DNA from 3 places in the Hydrogenophaga sp. L310 genome. Region 2 is predicted to be linked to each of the others. Evidence: predicted binding sites of a transcription regulator. Region 2 holds the regulator's gene; each other region holds the start of a gene.
What was found. Region 2 encodes sigma-54, which starts transcription at its own class of promoters, with help from an activator protein. Its sites were predicted from a motif close to TGGCANGNAANCTGCTTT; they were not measured.

Region 1 (5,795 bases), on a different contig from region 2:
ATGAGCCCACCTTTGTCGCCCAGGGCATGCCAGGCGTTGGTGCAGAGGTTGAGCAGCACCTGCTCAAACTGGGTGCGGTCGATCTCGGCGCTGGCCTCGGGGTCGTCGATGTGTTCGAGCAGCTGCACGCCGGCCGGCAGGGTGGAGCGCAGCAGCGACAGGCTTTCGCGCACCACCGGTAGCAGAGGCTGCACCTGGCGCCGGGCGGTGTCGCGCCGGCTGAAGCTGAGGATGCGGTCGACCAGGGCCCGGGCGCGGTCGCTGGCCTTGATGATCTGGTCCAGGCTGAGCGCCACATCGGCCGGGTTGCCGCCCTTGAGGTCTTCCCGGGCCATGTGGGCGTTGCCCAGGATGGCAGCGAGCACGTTGTTGAAATCGTGGGCGATGCCGCTGGCCAGCGTGCCGATGGACTCCATCTTCTGCACTTCGCCGAGCTGCTGCTCCAGCCGGCGACGGGCCTCCTGCGCTTCGGTGCGGTCGGTGACATCGGTGAGCAGGCCGTCCCACACGATGCCGCCGCCGTCCAGCGCGCGCGGTGCAGACACCAGGTGCATGCGCCGCACGCTGCCGTCGGGCCGGCAGAAGCGGGCTTCGCAGTCGAACACCTGCAGCGTTTCGGCGCAGCGCTGTTCGGCGGCGGCGAGGATGGCCACGTCGTCCGGGTGGATGCCGCCGTACATCGCGATCGGGTCAAGCAGCACCTCGGCCACGGTCACACCGCAGACGCGCTCCACCGAGTCCGACACCTCGGTGAACCGGCGGTGGCCATCGGGTTCCAGCACCACCTGGTACAGCACGGCGTTCGGCAGGTTGGCGCCCAGCGTGTGCATGCGGGCCTGGCTTTCACGCACCCGGGCTTCTGAGACGCGCAAGGCTTCGAAAGGCGCGCGGATGCTGGTGATGAAGGTGGCGCGGTACAGCAGGGCATAGGCCACCACCTTGTAGAGGTGGCCCACCACGTTCTGGAAGTCCGATGGCGCCACGTAGGCGGCGAAGGCAAATCCCCCCAAGCCCATGAAGAGGCAGGAGAGTGCGAGCAGCGCGTGTTGCCGCGATTGTTCGGATTTCGCCCGCTGCCACAGCACGAGCGCCAGCAGTCCGTTGAGCCCCACCAGCACGTATTCGTAGCCCGCCTTGAAAGGGGTCACGCCCACCCCCGGCACGAAGGTGACGGGGAACCGGTCGAGCGCGAAGGAGCCAAAGGCAATGGTGGTCACCGCCACCAACAGGCCGATCCCCAGCAAGACCGTCCGGGGCCAGCGCGGCGCCAGGCCCGCCGTGACGGCACCCAGTGTCAACACCTCGAAGCTGCGGCCCATGAGCCAGAAGAAGATGGCCTGGGGCGTGCTGCTCTCCGTGAGCAAGGGCGGCATGCCTTCGTAGGTCAGGGCATGCATCAGATCGCAGCCGATGACCACCACAAAACCCGCGAGCAGGGCGTTGGCACTGCGGTCTTGCCGGCGTTCGAAGGTGTGCCAGGACACCACGACCACCAGCGTGGCGATCACGATGGCAAACAGCTCCAGCACCAGGTGCAGTTCGAGCATGCGGCTGGCGAGCAGGCCGCTGGCGGTGTCGGGCGGGGCATTGACGATGGCGACCATGCCCAGCACCGCCAGCAGGCTGAGAAAACCGTATTTGATGGGGTGGGCGAGTGGCATGCCGGCACATTACCGGAAAAATGCGCAACCCCCTGAAAAGCGCTGCCGCGCCGTCACGCGCCCTGCGCCGAAGGATCTCGGCCGCTCAGGGCTTGATGGTCATGACCCACTCGGCCAGGGTCTTGATGTCGGCGGCACTCATGCCGGGGTGCGGCGGCATGGGAATGCGACCCCATTTGCCTTTGGAGCCGTACTGGATGGACTGCGCCAGCGAGGCCACGGCGTCTTTGTCGTCCTTGTATTTTTCATGCACGGCGCTGTAGGACGGACCGACCACTTTTTCGTTGGCCGAGTGGCAGGAGAAACAGCCGTTGGCCTTGGCCATTTCGATGGCGGCGGTCACGTCGAGCGCGTGGGCCGGGGCACTGAGGCCGGCAAGGGCAGAGGCGAGGATCAGAACGGTACGCATGGCAGGGCTACCTGAAAGAAGAAAAGAGAGATGGAAAACAAACACGGGACAAAAAAAGGGCGGGGTCGACCGTTCACACGCGTGCGGCGGCCGACACCGCCCAATGTGGCAGGGCCGCCCCTTCAGGCTGCGCCCCGCTGCCGCTGCATCACTTCATGAGCTTGAAGGTCCAGACCGAGCCGCCCTGTTCGAGGAAGTTGACCTTCTTGGCCACTTCACCGCCCCACAGGGGCACCGCGCCGCCCCAGCCGGAGACCACGCTCACGTACTGTTCGCCGCCTTCGGTCCAGGTGATGGGAGGAGCCACCACGCCGGAGCCGGTCTGGAACTGCCAGACCACCTTGCCGGTCTTGGCGTCGGCGGCCTTGAGGTAACCCTCGGGCGTGCCCCAGAACACCAGGTCGCCAGCCGTCAGCACACCACCCCAGAGCGGGGCTTCGTTCTTGACTTCCCACTCGACCTTGCCGGTCTTGGGGTTGATGGCGCGCAGCGAACCGATGTGGTCGTCAAACAGCGGCTTGATGGTGAAACCCGCGCCCAGGTAGGCGGCGCCCTTCTTGTAGGTGATGGGTTCGTTCCAGATCTCCATGCCCCATTCGTTGGTGGGCACGTAGAACAGGCCGGTCTTGGGGCTGTAGGCCATGGGCATCTGGTTCTTGCCACCCAGGAAGCCCGGCGCCGAGAACACCGACTTGCCCTTGGCGCCGTCGCCGCCGGCAGCGGTCGGGTCACCCGGGCGGTTCGCCGGGTCGAAGTTGGGGCGGCCGGTCTTGAGGTCGATGCCGGTGGCCCACGTTACCTTCTTCACGAACGGGAAGGCGTTGATCAGCTTGCCGGTGGTGGCGTCGTTCACGTAGAAGAAGCCGTTGCGGTCGGCCTTGGCACCGACGCGCTTGCCGTCCATGTCGAAGGTGACGAACTCGTTCACACCGTCGTAGTCCCAGCCGTCGTTCGGGGTGGACTGGTAGTGCCACTTGATCTGGCCGGTCTTCACGTCGATGGCGACGGTGGAGGCGGAATACAGGTTGTCGCCCTTGCGCACGTGGCTGTTCCAGGGGCCGGGGTTGCCGGTACCGAAATAGGCCAGACCGGTGGTGGGGTCGTAGCTGCCGCCGAGCCAGGGCGCGGCGCCGCCGGTCTTCCAGGTCTCGCCCGGCCACGATGCATTGGTCGTACCGGTGACACCGTTTTCCTTGCCGTCCTTGTAGCCCATGTGGCCTTCCACCACGGGGCGCACCCAGACCATCTTGCCGGTCCTGGGATCGCGCGCTTCGACGCGGCCGACCACACCGAACTCACCACCCGACAGGCCCGTGATGAGCAGGCCCTCGGCGATCAGTGGCGCTGCGGTGTAGCTGTAGCCGGCGGAGTAGTCGTCGATCTTCTCGCGCCACACCACCTTGCCGGTTTCCTGGTCGAGCGCCACGAGCTGGGCGTCCAGCGTGCCGAAGATGACGAGGTTGTCGTACAGCGCGGCGCCGCGGTTGATCACGTCGCAGCAGGGCATGATGCCCTCGGGCAGGCGGTGCTCGTACTTCCAGAGCTTCTTGCCCGTCTTGGTGTCCACCGCGTAGATGCGCGAGTAAGACGCGGTGACAAACATCTTGCCCTTGTTCACCAGCGGCTGGCTTTGCTGGCCCCGCTGCTTTTCACCACCGAAGGACATGGACCACACGGGCACCAGTTTGCTGATGGATTTTTCGTTGATGCCGGTCAGCGGCGAGTGGCGCTGGCCCTGGGTGCCGAGGCCCCAGCTGAGCACGTTGTCGGGGGTCTTGGCGTCGTCCGCGATCATCGCGTCGGTCACGCCCTGGGCGCTGACGTGGGCCGTGGCGGCCATGACCAAAAGGCTCAATAGAGTGCGTTTCACTGGGTGGTCTCCTGCTCGTTTGTGAGGTTGATGGCTTGTGGGAACTGGCCGTGCCGCCCCAGCGGCTCGCTGGTGTTGTCCCTCTCCAGCCGGGGCATGCACGCGAGCAGAAATGGCAACTTCTGTGCCAGCAACCGATACCCGCCAAAGCCTAGGGTTTTCACTGATCGAAATACCCCCACGAGGCCACGCCAGCGGCCCCGGACGCCTGCAAATGCGCCAAACGCGAACCGGATGAAGAGACACCCTTGTGACAGTGTTCAGAAATGTCGCAGTGCCCACGTTGCAACCCGGTCGGGCTGCAACACCGGTGGCGGCTCAGGGCTTGATCAACGCCCGCAGCTCGTAGCGCGGGTACCACTGCGTGAGCGAGCGGTGCAGCTCGGCGGGTTGCGCGGCCCAGTGCGCGAAACGCTGTGGCACGGGCGTGCCCAGCACCTCGCCGAGGTCGAGCCCGCGCTCGGCGCTGGTCTGCATGAGCGTGGTCAGCCACTGCAGCCAGTCGCGCGTCTGCTGCACACCGGCCAGGCCCGTGTGCACCGGGCCGTGGCTGGGCACCACGGATTTCACCTGGCCGCTGGTGATCAGTTGCTCCAGTGTGTCCAGGCTGCTCAGCCAGGCGGCGAAGTCGGCGTGCGGCGTGGTGGGCACCCGCTCGGCAAACACCAGTCCCCCGGCAAACAGCACGCCGGTGCGGTGGTCGAGCAGCACCAGGTCGTCCGCGGTGTGGCCGTGCAGGCGCCTGAGTTCCAGCTTGTGAGCACCGAGCTGCAGGGTCTGCGGCAACACAGCCTCGCGCGCGGGGGTGGACTCGGTGCCGCGCATCCAGTCGCCGCAGAGGCGGTAGAGGTTGTCGGCGTAGGCCGTGCCTTCGGCCTGCATGCCGGCGATGCTGCCGGGCAGCGCCTGCGTGGGCCGGTCGGCCCAGGCCTGGTTGCCGAAGAAATAGTCGGGGTGCAGGTTGAGTTCCAGCACGCGCAAGACCGGCTCGCGCGTGACGCGTTCGATGGCGCGGCGCTGCTGCTCGCCGTACAGGCGCGAAGGCCCGGTGTTGATGACCACCACGCCCGCGCCGGTGGTGATGAAGGCGGTGTTGATGATGTTGCAGCCGTTGGCGCGGCTGAAGTCCTGCACGGCGCCTTCGATGACCCAGGTGCCCTCGGCGATCTGGCGCGGCTGCAGGTCGTAGTTGAACGTGGCCATGTCGGGTTTCGACACGAGCGGCGGCGCGGCGATGGTCTGCGCCTGCGCGCTGCCCGCCAGCACGAGCGCCGTCAACCACCACGGATTCCATCGGGTACCGACGCCCTCCGCGAAGTTCATGCACCCACCTCGGCGTCGATGCGGTTGCCATTGTTGTCGCGCCCCACCAGGCGCAGGCCGCTCACCGCCTGTGGCGGCAACTCGAAGGTGATGAGCGGGTTTTCCGACACCGGCTCGTGCAGCGCCAGCTTCCACCAGGCCTGGCCCGAGCTGTCCACCAGTTGCAGCTCTTCGATGTAGAAAGCCGGAATGCCCGCGACCAGCCCCGTGTCCATGGGGTGCATCACGCGCACGCGCAACCGCCGGCTGCCTTCGAGCACGTTGTTGAAAAAACGTGCCTGCACCTGGCCCAGGGTCTTGCTCCAGGAACCGTCGGCGCGCGTGAGGCCGGGCACCGTGCAGCCACCGCCCGCCGCCTGCACCCAGGTGCTGCCTACATGCCACTGGCCGTCGCGCGTCTGCACGAAGGCGCGCACCGGCGAGGCCTGTTCCATGCGGATGCGAAAGGCCAGCATGGGCAGCGCGCGCAGCGGTTCAAAGTCCAGCACCTGGCGCACCGGGTTGCGGTCCACCGACACACGGATGAGCGCCA
Region 2 (5,795 bases):
TGGTCTGCTGCGGCGTGAACCAGATTTCCCAGGCGATCTCGCTGGCTGCGTTGTACAGGTCCTGCTCGCCGCGGTAACCACCGTGCCAGAGCTGCACCAGCACGCGCTGGCTCAGGCGGCTGTACAGGTTCAGGCGCATGGCGTCGCGCCACGAGGCCTTGATGCCCACACCGCCGCGGGCCTTGAAGGCCAGCGGTTCGTTGGTGATGCGCTGCACCTCGTCGGCGAGCATGTCCTCCACGCCGGCCGCACAGGGGAGAAACAACTTCAATTGATTCACAGGCTTTTTCTAAGGTTGGCCGGTGCGATGCGAAGTGCCTCGCGGTACTTGGCCACGGTGCGGCGCGCGCACTCGATGCCCTGCTCCTTGAGCAGGTCGGAGAGCTGGTTGTCGGACAGCGGTTTCTTGGGCTCTTCGGAGGCGATGAACTGTTTGAGCAGGGCGCGCACCGCGGTGCTCGACGCGTTGCCGCCGGTTTCGGTGCCGAGCGAAGAGCCGAAGAAGTACTTGAGCTCGTAGGTGCCGAACGGCGTGGCCATGTACTTGGCGGTGGTCACGCGGCTGATGGTGGACTCGTGCAGGCCCAGCTCGTCGGCGATCTCGCGCAGCACCAGCGGGCGCATGGCGAGTTCGCCGTGCATGAAGAAGTTGCGCTGGCGCTCGACGATGGCACTCGATACGCGCAGGATGGTGTCGAAACGCTGCTGGATGTTCTTGATGAACCAGCGCGCTTCCTGCAGGCGCTGCTGCATGGCGGCGTGGCCGGCTTCGCCGCCGTTGTCGCGACCGCCGCGGTTTTGCCGCATGGCGTTGGCGTACACGTCGTGCACGCGCAGGCGCGGCATCACGTCGGGATTCAGGATGACCTTGAAGCCCCGGCCGGCGCGTGTGACGATGACGTCGGGCACGACCACGTTGCGCTCCACATCGATGAAACGGCGCCCGGGTTTGGGTTCAAGCCGCGCGATGACACCCAGCGCGGCGCGCGCCGTTTCGTCGTCGATGCCGCACAGGGCGCACAGACGCTTGATGTCGCGTTTGGCCACCAGCTCCATCGACTGGTTGCAGATGGCCAGCGCCGCGCGCGCTTCGGGGGTGTTGCGCAGCTCTTCGATCTGCAGGCGCAGGCATTCGCCGAGGTTGCGCGCACCCACGCCGGTGGGCTCCATGTGCTGCAGCCAGCCCAGGGCCATGCGCAGCTGCGCTTCGACGGCCTCCAGCTCTTCGATGGCAGGCGAGGTGGCCTCGCGGCCGTGCATGAGCCGCCAGAAGTCCAGGGCGAGCTCGGCCATGTCGTCTTCGAGGTAGGCATCGTCGTTGAGCGATTCGATGAGGAAATACAGCGCCGCCGCGTCCTCGTCGCTCAGCCGCAGGCAGCGGGCCTGCTCGTGCAGGTGGTCCTGGAGGCTGACGGGACTGCGGGCCAGGTCGGCTGCGCTGGCGGTTTCGTCGTCGCCACCGGAGCCGCTGTTGCGCGCCGGTGCGTCGCCGCCCCATTCGCTGTCGTCAGGCGCCATCTCGACCGTGCCGTCGCCTTCCCAGCTTTCTTCCACCGGGGTGGCCCCGTCGAGCCGGCTTTCGATCTCGTCGCCTGAGCCGCTGTCGGCGGGCGCGTCGGACGTGCTGCTGACGCGGTCAGGCAGCGGGCCGTCAAATTCGGCGGGGGCGGCCACGGCGTCGGCCACCGGCAGCGCGGCATCGGCGATCTGTTCGCCGGCGCTCACCGGCGCATCGACCTGCTCCAGACCGAAAGCCTCGCGCTCGGCGATCTCTTCCGTGCGCTCCAGAAACGGGTTTTCGTCGAGCATCTGCTCGACCTCCTGCGCCATTTCCAGCGTGGAGAGTTGCAGCAGGCGGATCGATTGCTGCAACTGGGGCGTGAGCGCCAGGTGCTGCGATACACGCAGGGAGAGGCCTTGCTTCATGCCTGGGCGTACAGCAGTGGGAAACGGAGATTCGCCGCCGGGCCGCCCCAAGGCGAATCAACCCCCTTGGGGGGCAGCGCGCCGCGCAGCGGCAAGGCGTGGGGGCCACAAGACGCCGCCGGGCCGCCCCAAGGCGAATCAACCCCCTCGGGGGGCCGCGAAGTACATGCAATGACGAGCGTGGCGGTCATGTTCACATGCGGAAGTTCTCGCCCAGGTACACACGGCGTACTTCGGCGTTTTCCACGATCTCTGCGGTGGGACCGCTGGCCAGAACATGGCCGTCGCTGATGATGTAGGCGTGGTCGCAGATGCCCAGGGTTTCGCGCACGTTGTGATCGGTGATCAGCACACCGATGCCCCTGGACTTCAGAAAACCGATGATGTGCTGGATCTCCAGAACCGCAATCGGGTCGATGCCGGCAAAGGGTTCGTCCAGCAGGATGAAGCGCGGGCGCGTGGCCAGGGCCCGGGCGATTTCCACCCGGCGCCGCTCGCCCCCGGAAAGGGCGGGCGCCGGCGAATCGCGCAGATGGTCCACCCGCAGGTCCTTGAGCAGTTCATCGAGGCGGCTGCCGATTTCTGCTTCGGTCAGGGGTTTGCCATCCACATCGTGCTGCAGCTCCAGAACGGCGCGCACGTTCTGCGCCACCGTGAGTTTGCGGAAGATCGAGGCCTCTTGTGGCAGGTAACCCAGGCCCAGCCGGGCACGGCGGTGGATCGGCAAGCCTTCGATGCGCTGGCCGTCGAGCAGGATCTGCCCGCCATCGGCACGCAGCAGGCCCACGATCATGTAGAACGAGGTGGTCTTGCCGGCGCCGTTCGGGCCCAGCAGGCCGACCACTTCACCTTTGTCGACCTTGAGCGAGACATCCTTGACCACCGTGCGGGTGCCATAGGATTTCTTCAGACCCCGGACTTCCAGACTGCTGCGCACCGCCATCGCCTGAGGCGTGCTGGCCATGAGCATGGTCGTCACTTCTGCTTCTCGTTGAGATCGGTGCTGGGTCGCAGCTTGGCAGGATCGGTCGGGGCGGGTGCCGGGGACGCCGCATCGGGAATGGGCGTGAGCATGGCACGCACGCGACCCGAGGGGTTGGCGGCCGTGCGGTTGGCGGGTCCACCCTTGACGGTGAACACCTCGGTCAGGCTGTTGTAGGTGATCTGGTTGCCCACACTTTCGTCGTTCAGCTGGGTGCCGCGGTAGCGGCGCAAGACGGCGCTGCCGGTGAACACCACGGTCTGGGCCTTGCTGTCGTATTCGATGCGCTCACCCTCGCCTTCGATCCACTCGTCCAGACCTTCGCGCTTCTGGCGGAAGAAACCAGGCGCTGCCGCCGTGCCGGTCACCACGCCAAACTGGTTGCCCTGCGGATCCTGGCGCACGTCCATCTTGCTGCCCCGCATGACGATGGTGCCCTTGGTGATCAGGACATTGCCGGTGAAGACGCTGGTCTGCCGCGTGTCTTCGTAGCGCAGCGAGTCCGCCTCGATGTTCATGGGCTTGTCTTTGTCGGCCAGCTCCGCCTGGGCCGCGCCTGCCAGCACCAGACCGGCCATCGTGACAAAGAGACTGCGGATCCATGGGGGGGGAAGGTGGTGTGTGGGCATGGCTTTAATAGGGCACAAATCTTGCATTCATTGTAACGGTGCAAAGGCCACTTGTCGGCGTCCAGCGCTCAATGAACCGACCCGAAAAGCACAAGACCCGCCTGCAGCGGGTCTTGCTCGCGGCACGGGGAACCCGGGATCAGGTTTTGCGTGCTTCAGCAATGAGTGAATCGGCAATCAGCATCGTGCGCGGACCCTGCCCACCGATGTAAAAACGGCCCGCCACACCCAGCGCTGGTGTGCCTTCAACGTCATAAGCGTTCTGCAGCCCGATGGCGGCCTCGGCCATCTTGATGGCACTGCCGTTGAAGAAACCGGTGAATTTTTCACGGTCAACACCCTGCTTCTCCACCCAGGCGGTGATGGCCGGCGCCGTGGTCAGCGGCAAGCGCTCTTCGTGAAAAGCCTTGAACACCTTCTGGTGCAGGGCATCGACCAGGCCCATGGATTCCAGCGCGAAATACAGGCGCTGCATGGGCACAAAAGCCGTGTTGAAGGCCACCGGCACGCGGCGCACCTTCACATCGGCGGGCAGCTTCTTGATCCAGGCGTCGAGCAGCGGCTCGAAATGGTGACAGTGGATGCAGGAGTAGGCAAAAAACTCCACCACTTCCACCTGCCCCGGTGGCGTGCTGACCGGCACCGGCTTGCTCAGTCGGACAAAGTCCTTGCCCTCCTGGAACCCGACGCGCTGCGCCCAGGCGGGGCTGAGCCCCAGGCCACTGGCAGCGAGGGCACCGGCAGCCAGCAGAGAACGGGATAGATCGCGGCGTTGCATCGAATCAAACTCCTTGTGTTGACCTGCTTGGTTTCACAGGCCATGGGAAAAGTTCCGGGATGGGTTCAGCGCTGAACGCGCACCAGGGCGGCATCCACCCCGTTGACTTCGAGTTGTTCCAGCGTGGCGTCGGCCATGGCTTTCTGGCTGAATGGTCCGACGCGCACCCGGAAAACGGGGCGCCCGGACTGCTCCCGTTCGCTGATGTCGGCCGCCATGCCCAGCATGGCGAGTCGGGCGCGCTGGGCTTCGGCTTCTTCGGGCGCGCGGAACGCGCCCGCCTGCACGAAGTAAGTGAAAGGATCGGCCGGCACCGACGCACTGTCCGACGGTTCGGCCCCCTTGACCGCGCCGGTGCGCGCCCGCATCAGGTCGCCCAGGGGATCGGCCTGCGTCGGCTCTGGTTGCCGGGCGGCGGTCTTGTCGGCGGCCGGCTCGGTGGTCGTTGCGGCGGGACTGTCTGCCGGTTCAGCCACGGCTGAAGCGGGCGCCGGCTCCGGGCTCACAACCGGTGGTGGCAGGGTGGCCGGGCTGCCGGCCAGACCGGCATTGGGGTTCCAGCCTTGGTTGCGCTCGGCCTCCTCCACATCCTGCGCCGGTTTGCGCGACACGCCCCGGTCGACAAAGGGCACCGGTACGCGCGTGACGTACACCGCCACCGACAGCGCAATGCCCAGCCCCACGAGCAGGCCCACCACGAAGCCCACGATGGTGCTGCCGTGCTGTTTGTGTGCCTGCAATGTCTGTTGTTTCATAGGGGGTTTCCGCTTCACATCTTTTGCGGGGCGCTCACGCCCAGCACCGCGAGGCCATTGTGCAACACCTGCGCCGTGGCTTTCACCAGCGCCAGGCGGGCCAGTTTCACCGCCTCGTCGTCCACCAGGATGCGCTCGGCATCGTAGTAGCTGTGGTAGCTGGCGGCCAGTTCACGCAGGTAGAAGGTGACGTCGTGCGGCGCGAAGTCGCGCGCAGCGTCGGCCAGCATGGCGGGGTACCTGGCCAGCAGCAGCATCAGCGCCTGCGCGGCCGGGCTGTCCAGCGCCGAGAGGTCCACGCCGCCCAGCGTGGCCGGATCGCCGCCCCAGGAAGCCAGCACCGAACAGATGCGCGCATGGGCGTACTGCACGTAGTAGACCGGGTTGTCGTTGTTCTTCTGGACCGCCAGATCGACGTCGAAGGTGTATTCGGTGTCGGGCTTGCGGCTGAGCAGGAAGAAACGCACCGCGTCTTTCGAGGTCCATTCGATCAGGTCGCGCAGCGTCACGTAGCTGCCGGCGCGCTTGCTGATCTTGACCTCTTCGCCGCCCTTGACCACGCGCACCATGGTGTGCAGCACGTAGTCCGGATACCCGGCCGGGATGCCGACGCCAGCGGCCTGCAGGCCGGCGCGCACGCGGGCAATCGTGCCGTGGTGGTCGGTGCCCTGGATGTTGATCACCTTGCTGAAACCGCGCTCCCACTTGCTGATGTGGTAGGCCAC
Region 3 (5,795 bases), on a different contig from region 2:
TGGGGCACCGTGGTGGCGCTGGCCTATGCACGAGCACACCCGCAGCGGGTGCAGCGCCTGGTGTTGCGCGGTGCGTTTGCGCTCAGCCGGCGCGAGGTGGGCGGGCTGTTGCAGCCGTCACGCCGGGTGCTACAAGCCCTCGGCCGCGAGGCCGCCTGGCCCGCCGCGCCGGGTGTGTCACTGTCCGCGGTGCTGGCCCGGCTGAGACAACTGCTTCAAAGTGGAACACCCGGTGTTGCAGGCCTGCGCGTGTCGCGGCGCTGGGCCTTGCTGGAGACGGCCTGCGTTTCGAACGGCATGCGCCGCGCGCTGCGGCGGGCGGTGACGCAGGCAACGGCTGCCCAGGCCGCCGCGATCCGGCGCGACTGGGCCGCGTTGCGGCGCCGGCAACGGAAGGCACAGGCCAGCCGACACCGCCACACCGCGCAGCCGCCGGATCGGGCGGCGCTGCACAAATTCCGCATCCAGGCGCACTACCTGCAGCACCGCGGCTTTGTGCGGCCCGGCGCGCTCGATGACGCCGTGCTGGGCCTGGCGCGCCAGGGCGTGCCGGTGGACTGGGTGCACGGCGCCTGCGACGCCGTCTGCCCGCCCGCCAACAGCCGCGTCTGGGCCGCGCTGGGCCGGCGCCTGGCGCCACAGCAGGTCACGCTGACCGAGCCCCTGAGCGGCCACCTGGGCGCCGAGCCGGGCATGCTCGCGGCCTTGCGCGCGGTGGTGAGGCGACTCGGATGAAAACGCTCAGGTACCGGGCAACGCACGCAGGCCCTGCGATGAGCACCGTGCTGCGCCGCTGGCTGATCGCGCTGCTGTGCTTCGGCGGCTTTGTTGTGCCCGCACTCGCGGTCGGCCCACCGGTGGATTGCAAGGTGGTGAATGCCGTGCCCTGGCAAGCTGTGGCGCCGGGCATCTGGGTCTGGCCCGCGGCGGAGAACGGCGAGGTGGCACCCGCCAACGCTGGCCATGTGCTGCCCACCAGCGTGTTGGTCAGCCGCGGTGAGGCGCTGGTGATCGACCCCGGCCCGAGCCACCGCCACGGTCATCGCGTGCGCGCGTCACTCGCCTGCCGTTTCAAGGCGCAGGTGCGCTGGCTGGTGAACACCCACGCCCACGCCGAAAACGTGATGGCCAACTCGGCCTTTGCCGACCTGCTGGACGCCGGCCAGCTGGAGATCCTGGCCAGCGCCGCCACGCGCAGCGGCATGCAGCAGCGCTGCCCGGACTGCCTGGCGAGCCTGACCACCCGCGCCGGTTCGGAGGCGCTGGCGGGCACGCAGATCGTGCTGCCCAGCCGCGTGCTCGCGGTGGGCGAGCGGCTGCAAGTGGGCGCGCTGAGCCTGCGGGTGATGGCCATCGAGCCCGGCCACACCGAGGGTGACCTGGTGCTCTGGAACGCCCGCCACCGCGTGCTGTGGGCGGGCGGCCTGGTGTACGACGGGCGTGTACCCGAACTCGCGCAGGGCAGTGTGGACGGCTGGCTCGCGGCGCTGGAGCGGCTGCAGGCGTTGCGGCCACAGCAGGTGCTGGGCACGGTGTGGTCGCGCGAGCCAGTGGCGGGCGATCCACCCCCGGCGCTGGCGGCCACACAAGGCTACCTGGCGGCGCTGCGAGCGCGCGTTCTGCAAGCCATGGACGAGGGCCACCAGCCGCAGGAAACCGCCTGGGGCGATCTACCGGCCTACCGCGACTGGGCCGGCTACAGCGAGCGCCACGGCTTCAACCTGCAACGCGCCTGGCGCGAGCTGGAACCAGTGTGGATGGAACAGGGCGCGACGCCACCCAAATAGCTCGGAGCACAGTGCCTCCATCCCAGGATGCGGTGGAACCGGCTTTGCCGGGCCACTCGCATCGCCCCCTGGGGGGTGACGCCGAAGGCGGCGCGGGGGGTTACAAAGTGCCTGGTGGGAGCAGGTCCTTCTTGCGGTAGATCGTGTTGCGCGAAACGCCCAGCGCCTTGGCCGCGGCCGACACGTTGCCCTTGTGCAGCCGCAGCATCTGCGCCATGGCGCTCAGGGCCACGTCTTCCAGGCGCGTGCCTTCGGGCACCGCGGGTTCGGGCATGGGGGCGGTGTTGGGCTCGTCGGGCAGCGGCTGGGCCGTGCCGATCGCTCCCATCAGGCGCGGCGTGATCGGGTTGGGCAGGCCGTGCTCCAGCTCTTCCATGAAGTCGTCGGGCAGGTGGCTGAGTTCGATCATGCCCTGGCAGCCCACCATGACCACGGCGGTGCGCAACAGGTTGTGCAACTGGCGGAAGTTGCCCGGCCAGTGGTAGCGCCTGAAGATGTTCATGACCTCGGGCGAGATGCCGACCTGTTCGCCGTTCTCGCACAGGGCCTTGAGGATCTTTCGCACGACCAGCTCGAAGTCGGAACGCTCGCGCAGCGCCGGCAGGCGCACCACCAGGCCGTTGAGCCGGTAGTAGAGGTCTTCGCGGAAATCGCCGCGCGCGATCATGTCCTTGATGTTCTTGTGCGTGGCGCAGACCACGGCCACGTCCACGTCCACTTCCTTGCCCGCACCCAGCGGGCTGACACGGCGCTCCTGCAGCACGCGCAGCAGCCGCGCCTGCAGGTGTTTGGGCATGTCGCCGATTTCGTCGAGGAACAGCGTGCCGCCGTTGGCTTGCAGGATCTTGCCGATGGCGCCCTTCTTGCGCGCGCCGGTGAAGGCGCCTTCTTCGTAGCCGAACAGCTCGGACTCGATCAGCGTCTCGGGAATCGAGGCGCAGTTCACCGACACGAAGGGCTGCCCGGCACGGTTGGAGTCGCCGTGGATGGCCTGCGCCAGCAAGTCTTTTCCGGTGCCGGTTTCGCCCAGGATCATGACCGGGATGTCCTTGCCCGACACCATGCGCAGCTTGTGGATGACCGAGGACACCTGCGGGTCGCCTGTGTCCAGGTACTGCAGTGACGAGAGCTGCATCTTCCTGCCGGGGGTCTTGACCGGGGCCTGCGCGGCCGCACCCTGACTCGCCGCTGCGGTGAAGTCCTGCGGCTCCTGGCCTTGCGCCGACCGGGTTGCCGACCAGGGGTGGGCCGTCTTGACCTTGACGCGGCACCACACCGAGACACCGTTGTGCAGCACCAGCTGCTTGGGGTTGGGCAGCGTGCCGCTGAAGAGATCGAACAGCGACGAGATCGGGATGCCGAACAGCGAAGAAAAGGTGTGGGCCTTGAGCGCGGTGAAGGGCAGGCCGATCTGGAACTGCCCGCTGCGGTTGGCCGAGATGAAGCGCCCCTCGGGCGAGAACACCGCGATGCCTTCGACCAGCGTGCCCAGGAACTCGGAGCGGGTATGGAAGTGGATGCGGATCGCCTTCGGGAAGATGTCGGCGAACATGTGGTTCTCGATCATCTGCGCCGACATGCGCACCAGCGCCAGCGTGTGCTGGTGAAAGCTGCGGTGGTCGCCCGTGACATCGAGCGCCCCGATCACCTGGCCATACGGGTCGAAGATGGGTGCGGCGGAGCAGGTAAGGAACTTGTTGGCGTTCAGGTAGTGCTGGCTGCCGTGCACCGTGAGCGCTTCTTCTTCGGTGAGCGCAGTGCCGATGGCGTTGGTGCCCTTGTTCTGCTCCGACCAGTCCATGCCTGGCGTGAGTGCCACGCGCGAGGCCTTTTCGAGAAAGTCGGTGTCGCCCAGCGAGTGCAGCACCATGCCGCGCGACGAGGTCAGCAGCACCATGCTGTGGGTGTTGACGATCTGGTCGTACAGCGTCTCCATCACGGGCGCCGCGTGCTGGAAGAGAAAGCGGTTTTCGTCCAGCGCGTCGTTCAGTACCCCGCGCGAGGGGCTGGAAAAGTCGGGCTCTTCCTGAGTCGTCAGACCGTAGGACTTCGAGCGCTGGTGGGACTGACCGATCAGGTCGGAGTTCGGAGAGGCGCCAGCTGACGCAGCCCCGACGCGCCCCTCTTCGGGCTGCGTGTATGTGGCGGCACTCATGTCGTCTCCAGGGTCGGGCGGAAATCCCCCCCAGTAGTCCATGGCCCATGGCGCATTGCGTGGAGGCTGGAGGGGGGTTGTCTCGTCTGTGTCTTGTTGGTCTTGGCTCATGTGATTTTCTTCATATCTGTTCCATGAATCAACACTGGGTATTCCCTGTGAGAAACACGATGTAGCAATTGCCTCCTTCTGGCACATAGCAATTAGCCCGCCACCACACAATGCCGCCTGCAGCGGGTGCCTGTGTCGCTGTGGATGTCAGTCTGTGACAGCTGGCCGGTCACGCGAGGTGCAATTGATTCAATTTGGAACACCTGGACCGGGCCCCGTCTGCGGGGAATGCCGGGGGTCAGGGATTTCCGGTGGCTGGCCGCCGGTGGCCCGCATATTGCTGACTGGGGGTGTGAAAGCATTTTTTCAACAGGAGACACCCCGATGAAATTCCCTCTCTTCAACAAACCCTCCCGCACCACGCTGCGCGTGCTGGCCCTGGCAGCCAGCGGTCTCGTGGCCGCCGCCGTCATGGCCCACGGCGACGTTGTGCCGCAGAGTGTGGACACCACCAGCCTGCCGCAGCTCGGCGAAAAATGGCTCGACGCCAACCCCTACAACGAACAGAGCCCGGCGCGCAAGGAAGCATTGCGTATCGGCACCTCGGCTTACAACCAGAACTGCGCGCGCTGCCACGGCCTGGAAGCCATTTCCGGTGGCATCTCGCCAGACCTGCGCAAGATTGACGGTGATTGCACGGGCCTGGCGGACGTGGCCAAGAAAGCCGCCTGCTTCAAGGAAATGGACGACTACTTCATCTCCACTGTGCGGCGTGGCCGCGTGCGCGATGGCCGCGTCTACATGCCGCCCTTCGAAGGCACGTTGACGCAGGAAGCGGTGTGGGCCATCCGGACCTACATCGAAACCCGTCGCGAGCCCTGAAACCGCCCCCGCCGCGCCTTCCACAAACACAAGAGAGACAAACCATGCCGTCCGTTTCGAAAAGCTTCCAGGAACTCGCGCCTGTGACTCGCGGGCTCACCCGCAGGCAGACCCTGACCGTGCTGATGCCGCTGGTCGCGGGGCACTACTCGGTGTACGCACAGACCGAGCTGACCGACCTTGCCCGCATCCGCGCCAGCGGCATGCTGAAGATCGCGGTCTACAAGGACAACGCCCCGTTCTCCGACGGTGCCACAGCCGACATGAGGGGGCTGGACGTTGCGCTGGCCGAGGCGCTGGCGCGGCAGATGGGCCTGAAACTTTCGCTGCTGCCGTTTGACGCCGGCGAGAACATGGGCGACGACCTGCGCAACATGGTCTGGAAAGGTCACTACCTGGGCTACGGCCCGGCCGACGTGATGCTGCAGGTGCCGGCCGACAAGTTCCTGGCGCAGAAGAATCCGCAGGTGATGATTTTTGCGCCGTACATGCGGCAATCGGTGGTGCTGGTGCACGACACGCGCAGGCTGGCCGTTGCGGCAGCGCCCGAAGACCTCAAGGGCGTGCAGCTGGCGGCCGAGCGCGGCGCGGGTGCGGCCAGCGTGCTCATGGGCTACGGCGGTGGCCTGTTGCGCAACCAGGTGTCGATCTACAACACCGGCACGGAAGCGGTCCAGGCCGCGGTGGACGGCAAAGCGGCGGCGGCCCTCGTGACGCGGGCGCAGGCCGAGTCCGTGCTGTCACGCAACCCGGACATCGCCACGCATTTCCGCATCACCAGGCTCAACTTCAACAACGGCATCGCCGACACCGGCTGGCCCGTGGGCATGGCGATCAAGTCGGGCAACAAGGAGCTCGGTCTGGCGCTGGAAGCGGCGCTCAAGTCGCTGCGCGAGACCGGTGAGCTGCTGAAGATTTTC

Region 1: AC0GNO_RS22645 (PQQ-dependent methanol/ethanol family dehydrogenase) is a predicted target of sigma-54. The motif match lies at 4,053-4,070, and genes of this name have one in related genera.
Region 3: pedF (cytochrome c-550 PedF) is a predicted target of sigma-54. The motif match lies at 4,320-4,337, and genes of this name have one in related genera.

What each region holds. Positions count from the first base shown of each region.
Region 1 is NZ_JBVPZA010000024.1:12,908-18,702, reverse strand. It holds gene AC0GNO_RS22655 (MASE3 domain-containing protein) at 1-1,661, opposite strand, end outside; gene AC0GNO_RS22650 (c-type cytochrome) at 1,747-2,070, opposite strand; gene AC0GNO_RS22645 (PQQ-dependent methanol/ethanol family dehydrogenase) at 2,219-3,910, opposite strand; gene AC0GNO_RS22640 (quinoprotein relay system zinc metallohydrolase 1) at 4,259-5,263, opposite strand; gene AC0GNO_RS22635 (quinoprotein dehydrogenase-associated SoxYZ-like carrier) at 5,260-5,795, opposite strand, start outside.
Region 2 is NZ_JBVPZA010000007.1:195,750-201,544, reverse strand. It holds gene AC0GNO_RS13935 (THUMP domain-containing class I SAM-dependent RNA methyltransferase) at 1-280, opposite strand, end outside; gene rpoN (RNA polymerase factor sigma-54) at 277-1,926, opposite strand; gene lptB (LPS export ABC transporter ATP-binding protein) at 2,120-2,896, opposite strand; gene lptA (lipopolysaccharide transport periplasmic protein LptA) at 2,902-3,537, opposite strand; gene AC0GNO_RS13915 (thiol:disulfide interchange protein DsbA/DsbL) at 3,677-4,315, opposite strand; gene AC0GNO_RS13910 (SPOR domain-containing protein) at 4,381-5,070, opposite strand; gene argS (arginine--tRNA ligase) at 5,085-5,795, opposite strand, start outside.
Region 3 is NZ_JBVPZA010000024.1:26,937-32,731, forward strand. It holds gene AC0GNO_RS22710 (alpha/beta fold hydrolase) at 1-735, shown strand, start outside; gene AC0GNO_RS22715 (MBL fold metallo-hydrolase) at 774-1,787, shown strand; gene AC0GNO_RS22720 (sigma-54-dependent Fis family transcriptional regulator) at 1,888-3,942, opposite strand; gene pedF (cytochrome c-550 PedF) at 4,378-4,875, shown strand; gene AC0GNO_RS22730 (substrate-binding periplasmic protein) at 4,920-5,795, shown strand, end outside.